DNA from 2 places in the Paenibacillus donghaensis genome. Region 2 is predicted to be linked to the other one. Evidence: riboswitches for the same ligand, from Rfam matches in the RefSeq annotation. Region 2 holds a riboswitch; the other holds the start of a gene.

Region 1 (3,419 bases), 1.7 Mb from region 2:
GTGGTCAAACGGATAAACCTCCGAAATAATAGTGATTGATTGGACGTAAAAAAGAGCAGGAATGTAAGGCTTCTGCTCAAATCTATTTGCTAACATTTTTGCTAACATGGCTGCATATACAAATTTCTGAACGCAGAGACTATAGAACACAAAAGGTGCCTTTAACCCGCATGGTTAAAGGCTTTATGCTCGAACTTCCCATAGCGTAGAAAAGGGTCTACGAAGACCATTTCAGGACTTAAAATCCTGCGGTAGGTAACTACAATACGGGTTCGACCCCCGTCCTCGACATCAGAACGTTTTAACCCGTTGCATCAACGTTAAATGAGCGTCAGGTATACGCTAATCCTGTGTACTTGCGCGAATACGGTTAGCTGACGCACAGAACTCGATCGCCTGCCGTTCATTACAAATGGAAGATTGTTTGGCCAGAATTACGAAGATTAGCGCTTACAATTCGTGGAAAAAGGTGTTGACACGGTTCGGCTCCATACCATTCCATTGCAAAAAGCATCGATCCAGTGGATCGATGCTTTTTGCATGTGGAGAGCGGTCGATTCTGCAACCAGCGTGAAGGTACTCTCTGCGTGAGGAGCACGTTTATTTCAATTATTCATGTATGATTTACGAAATAACTTGGCCGCGGATTTCTCCATTTGGATTTTGTATGGTGTGTACATTGACATAAGCATTGCCTCTTTCAAATTCACGGACTAGATCGCGGATCGTCTTCCCATTTAGAGGGCCGACTAAATCATTGCGAGTCAGAGTCCCACGAATAACTCCTCGTCTTACGGAAATTCCAAATTTCGACGGGCCGAATAGAAAGGCGACTACAGGACCGTTTTCACCTCTTCGCCCAAGATGAATATGGGCTTGTGTTACTCGGTTTATATTTCGGATGACAATTCTAAATACTAATTTATCACCAGCACGGTTAAGCTGAAAAAAAGCATTTCCTGTAGAGATTGTCCTTACAGGAGGGACTTCGTTTCTTCCTTTCAAGAAAGCCCTAAACGCTTTGATATTCCTCACCCCTTTTCGTTGATACGGTATTATATTCCGTGTGGAAGGAGGGGATTGTTCATCCGTCTAGGGTTGATGGATTTTTTGTGAATGAATAGGGGGATACTCGGGTGACATCAACGTAGGCAGCCCGTCTGATGTACTGCGAATTATGAGGTCCCCCTTTTTTTCCATATGTTGCTCGTCCGAGACTGTCATACCACACTGCGCGACAAGGAGACTTAGAATAACAAATGAAGGCTGCCACCAGTAACCCGCGCTTAACTTTCAGACTCTTGCGGACTCAGCAGCCCCTATTTGCTGTAAAAAGGCTGTTTTGCAGGATTAACGGACTCAGGAGCCCCTATTCAAGCGAAAATCCACTATTTAGGGCCTATTTTGCCGACATAGCGGCTATGCGGTCCGCTAGACTCCAAACCATGGCAGCAATGAGGAAATAGGAGCTATAGGGTCCGTTAGGACGTGGGTTATCTGAAGTTCGGGTGGGGGAGGGTTTGGGTTAAGGTAGCGTGATCCCACAACCTTCTCGAGTAACCTTCTATATCCTCGCAGGGTCCTAAGTAGTAACCGATTACTAAACTAAAGGCTGAGGACTGTCTTATCCGCACGATATGCGGTAAGATAGTCCCTTTTTACTCATTTTAATCCCATAAAAAGGTATAAATAGAACATCTTAATTTTACAGGAATAAATTCCGATAATGAAAGAGTCCTGTACATCAAAACTCGCACCTACAAAATCAAAAAGGGACATAAAAACCGAGTTTGGAACAAAGGCAAATCCGTACGAAAGTCGGAGACGCAAAGCCACGGGTCTACTTCATCCAAGGGAGGATGTTAAGACAGCCGGGCCACTCAAGGCACTTGGTTATTTGGCGTGCCTACAAATAGCGCTGGGGGAGAGAAGTGAATGAGGTTTAGAAGGGATATGAAGTTGTCGCGGTCGGTTGTGGCCGCAGTGGTGGCGGTGTGTATGCTTGCGGGGCTGTTCATCAGTAGTCTTAGCATGAAGGAGGTTTCGGCAGCCGGGACAGATCCGGGCAGAACGGACTATAGCATATCCGGAGACCGGATTGTATGGCTGGAAGCAGGTGCGAACGGTGTGAAACAGGTGTACGCGCTGAATCAGAGCAGTGGTGCAGGTACTGTGCTTACGACGAGTTCATCCGCCAAGGATGCGCCTTATATGAGCGGAAACGTTGCAGTGTGGGCGGATAAGGGAACGGAGCAGGAATCCTCCTTGAACTGGGACATCTATAGTTCCGATCTGGAGACAGGCACCCGCAGGAAGCTTAATCAGCAGTCCGGACAATATGGCAATCCAACTACGGATGGAGTTGGCGTGGTCTGGTATGAGCGCAAGCATTACGGCAGCATGATCTATCATGATCTGGCAACGGGCGTTGAAGCTGATCTCGGCGAAGGTCGATTCCCGGTGCTGGCCGGTGGAAATGTGGTGTATAAGAATGCCCGTGACGGAGGCCTCGGTCTGCTGAATTTGAGCAGCGGAGTTACGCGTGCGATTGTTAGCCTGGGCGGAGCTAGCTATGTGGACTGGTTTGTTTTTAACGGGAGCTATGTGCTGTTCAAGCAAAAAAACGGCGCCTCCGAGAGCAAATATGTGCTTATGAATATCAAGGATCTGACTGCTCAGCCTGTGGATCTCACTGAGATGAAGCCTGGAGGAACAGAGTATGCCTTCATGTCCATAGGTGAGGGGCAAGCGGTGTTTCAAGAGGAAGTGGACGGTGCTGTCACGCTGCAGCAAGTAAACCTCTCTACATATGCAGTAAAACCGCTGCCAGGATTAGAGCCGGGAGCAAAGCTGATCGGAATAAGCGGGGATAAGCTGCTCTATAGCAACAAGGATGACTACATAGAATCGATTGACTTGAAAGAAGGATCAACCAATCCAAGTCCGGAAACGACTCCATCCCCAGGCACAAACCCAGATCCTGGAACAAACCCAGATCCTGGCACAAGCCCAAATCCAGGTACAAGCCCAAATCCGGGAACAAACCCAAATCCAGGTACAGCCCCGAACACGGGTTTAATCCCGGAAGTGAAGATCCCTGTGGTAACCGGAGCCAAGGATAGTCAGGTAATCGGAAGTGCTGGAGGTACCTTGTCCGTACTGAATGGCTGGGCGCGGCTGGAGATTTCAGCAGGAACATTCCCGGACAACACCAGCGTAAGCTTGGCTCAGGCTGAGCTGGAGACAGAGGTACTGCTCGACTCAAGTGGCCACAAACTGCTGAAGGCAGGTTCCGCCTGGCAGGTACAAGCAAGTGCTCCATTCCTAATTCCGGCCAAGCTGGCGGTAGGGTATCCGAAGGAAGAACCTTGGACGGCAGAGCGTGAGAAGCTTGGAATCTACAGCTACAATCCGGCAAA
Region 2 (3,419 bases):
TCTTGAACAGATTGCGGTAAGCGCTGGCGAGCCGCACGGCGGAGATGCAGGCCTCCGGGTCGTCAGCGTTGACATGGACAATCGGAATTTCGTAGCCTTTGGCCAGATCACTTGCATAATGGGTTGATCGGGAATCTTCGCTCTCTGTAGTAAAGCCTATGCGGTTGTTGACGATGATATGGATCGTTCCACCATTCTGATACCCATGCAGCTTGCCGATGTTCAGCGTCTCGGCTACGATGCCTTCTCCTGGAAAAGCAGCATCCCCATGCATCAGCACAGCCATAGCCTTGCTGGTGTCGAGCTTCGGCAATCCGGGTGACTTGCGGTCCTCCTGGGCAGCACGGGTGAAGCCTTCGACCACAGGGTTGACGAACTCCAGATGGCTTGGGTTGTTGGCAAGCGTCAGCCGGGTGCGGACAGTCTCGCCTTCACGTACGGCACGGTCGGCACCCAGATGGTATTTCACATCGCCGGACCAGCCGTAGTTAATGCCCATCGACCCTTCGGAAGGGAACAGCTCCTTATTCGGAGAGTGATGGAATTCCGAGAAAATAATATCATAAGGCTTGCCCAAAATATGGGCCAGCACATTAAGACGTCCCCGGTGGGCCATGCCCATCAGGATATGCTCTGCACCGTCATGGGCGGCGGCGCGTACGATTTCGTCAAGCATCGGCACAAGCGCGTCGTTGCCTTCCAGACTGAATCGCTTCTGGCCCACGAAGGTCTTGTGCAGGAACGTTTCGAATTGTTCTACCTCGATCAGGCGCTTCAGCAGCTCTTTGCGCTCATTGTTGTTCAGCGGAGCAGGGGAACTGGCCGATTCGGCTTGGCTGTTCAGCCAGCGCAGCTCCTCTTCCCCGTGAACATGCCCGAACTCGTAGGCAATCGTCTGCGTATAGACCTGCCGCATGCGGTGCACGGCATCCCAGCCGTTGCGCACATTCTTGGGTGCATTCTCCCAGAGCAGCGATGCAGGCAGGGCCATCAGGTCCTCACGGGTCAGCTCGTAGGTCTCATGATCGAGCCACTTGGCCATCGGATTGTGATCCCGCTCCAGCGGGTCGATATTAGCGGCCATATGGCCATATATTCGAATATTGGTGATTAGCTTGGAGGCTTTGACTGCCTTCTTCAGCCATGCTGTATCGCCCGTAGGTACAGGCTGAGGAGGCTGGTCGGCACCGGCCGTAAGCGGCGGTGGCCCTGATAGAATAAACAGTTCGCGGTAATTGGCCTCTACCGAGGCGGGGTCGTTAAGAAACTGGTCGTATTTCTCCTGAATATAGCCCAGGTTGGGTCCATAATACTTGGTCCAAACGGATTCGTTATAGGGCTCATTAGCTGCCATGGATAGATCCTCCCAACGGATGAACTCCGATATTCGGAGCTGCAATGATTGCGGTTTCATTCCTTACCTTATTGTGCTACTTTCAGGCCCTGTAATCAATTCATACTTTCGTCCAATCCGTTCGCAAAACGATATGGTTCATCTTGCATTCTCTATATTTCTATAACTATGCCAAAATATGATAGAATTTTCCGCTTGAATCAATGAAAAAAATTCCAGAAAACGACACACTTTTCCGTATTGATCTTGTATAATGTACTTGCGGATAACGGTTTTTTATAATCATTAGCCAGATCCTTTCATGCAAAGGGTCCAGTAAAGGGTAAACCTGCCGAAAGACAGGGGCACAAAGTCGCGGGTCTAAGGTAGAAATACTAAGACAGCCGGACTGCCTGGGGACGCGGAAATCTAGGAGGAGATTTTTTGGATAAGTCCAACCAGGGGAAAGATGGAGTTCTGAAGACGATGGATCTGGATGCGGAATGGATTCACCTCATGCTGGTAGCCAAGAAGGCTGGCATACAAGCAGAGGAGATCCGCCGCTTTTTTGCAGAGAAAGCTTGCCGTGTCATTGTGTAGGACGGGTGAAGAGCTCTGGGATGTTGCATACCAGAAGAGGCACAGCGATTCGTCGCTGTGCCTCTTCCGGTTTACGACCAAGGGCTGAAGTATTTTTAAAAAGATAAGAATTTATATGCATCGCGCAATGAAATTAGCCTTCTCTTTCTCGCAGAAACGGATGCCGCCTCTTGCAGAGGACGGCGAAGCCGTTTCTACTTGTCCTTGTGTTCCAGGCGCCATTTCTGATAGTCGAGGAATTCCTTGAATTCCCGCTTGCTTATACCTGAAGCCATCGCTTCCTGAACCAGCCCGAACCATTCGGCATCCAACGGGGACTCCCCGTCTTCGGCCACCTCGCCGTATAGCAGAGCATGTACAGATACCTGAAGCGCATCGGCGATCTTTTCAATGAACTGAATGGAGGGATTGGATTGAATATTTCTTTCGACATTGCTCAGATACGATTTCGCTACATTAGCCTTGTCTGCAAGCTCGGACAACGACAGCCCCTTCTCCAGACGGAGATGGTGGATGCGGCCTCCCATATGATCAGGCACGATAACAACGCCCCTCCGTACTTTTTGTAAATATAAGGATTTATATGTTTTACGTTATAAATCATCCTTATATTTCTCGCTGAAACGCCCCGTCCTATAAAAGGACGGCGAAGCCGTTTCCACTTGTCTAGTATAACAAATATCGGCAATTCCGACAAAGCGCGTGGAAATTCAGGTAATGCGCGTATCATTGCTAAAAAAACGGCAGCTCCGGCCCGGACTAGGGCTTGGATCTGCCGTTTTTTATAAGAGGGTTATTAATTTGTTCTAATTTCCCCCAAGCCCTGCAGGGCGTTGAAGGTCCAGCTCAGGCTGATGCCGTCTCCCTGGAATTCATTCTGGTCAGCGTTGTTGTCGGCAAACTCAAAGGCTACTTTGAAATCCTTGGAGGACCCGGCTGCAATGCCGTTGCTGAATTCAGGCAGCGTAGTGAGATTCAAGGTATTCAAGGCCTTCAGTTCAGCGAAAGTAAGGGTAGTCTCAATCTGGTTAGTAATTGCTCCGCTCGTATAGCTGCTCTTGAGAATATGGATCTTGAAATGTTTGCCTAGATCGTCCGCATTGGCCGGTGCACCTTCGCGGTTCGTTACCGTATATTCCGATTTCAGGCTTAGCCCTTTGATATCCAGGGAGCCGTCATTCTTAAGCTTGAAGCTGCGGACGGCGATATCGCCGGGCTTCAGATTGTTGAGTGGAATAAACTGGGTAGGATCAGTGTTCAGGTCGAGGGTTCCGGCCGCGAAGGTTGCGGTTGTTTGTGCAGTATCACTGAAGTAGGCGAAGGTGCCTCCCCCGATTAAAGACAATCCCAGAGCTGCTGATGCTATGCCAAGACCCAGTGTTTTTTTGATACCCATATTGATGTTTCCTCCTTAGATTTATATTGATTTATTAAATTTGTATTGTTTTATTTGTAGACGCCTGCTCCTTGGCTTGCCTCGAAGGTC

What was found. Region 2 has a riboswitch for cyclic di-GMP ahead of B9T62_RS33815 (anti-repressor SinI family protein). Riboswitches for the same ligand answer to the same signal wherever they lie in the genome.
Region 1: another riboswitch for cyclic di-GMP. It lies ahead of B9T62_RS02590 (S-layer homology domain-containing protein); the one in region 2 lies ahead of B9T62_RS33815 (anti-repressor SinI family protein).

What each region holds. Positions count from the first base shown of each region.
Region 1 covers NZ_CP021780.1:646,832-650,250, forward strand. Annotated here, with positions in the region: gene B9T62_RS02580 (CHRD domain-containing protein) at 625-1,026, opposite strand; cyclic di-GMP riboswitch class I at 1,791-1,884, shown strand; gene B9T62_RS02590 (S-layer homology domain-containing protein) at 1,936-3,419, shown strand, end outside.
Region 2 covers NZ_CP021780.1:7,468,245-7,471,663, forward strand. Annotated here, with positions in the region: gene B9T62_RS33810 (2-oxoglutarate dehydrogenase E1 component) at 1-1,354, opposite strand, end outside; cyclic di-GMP riboswitch class I at 1,666-1,750, shown strand; gene B9T62_RS33815 (anti-repressor SinI family protein) at 1,778-1,933, shown strand; gene B9T62_RS33820 (helix-turn-helix domain-containing protein) at 2,128-2,460, opposite strand; gene B9T62_RS33825 (TasA family protein) at 2,730-3,329, opposite strand; gene B9T62_RS33830 (TasA family protein) at 3,380-3,419, opposite strand, start outside.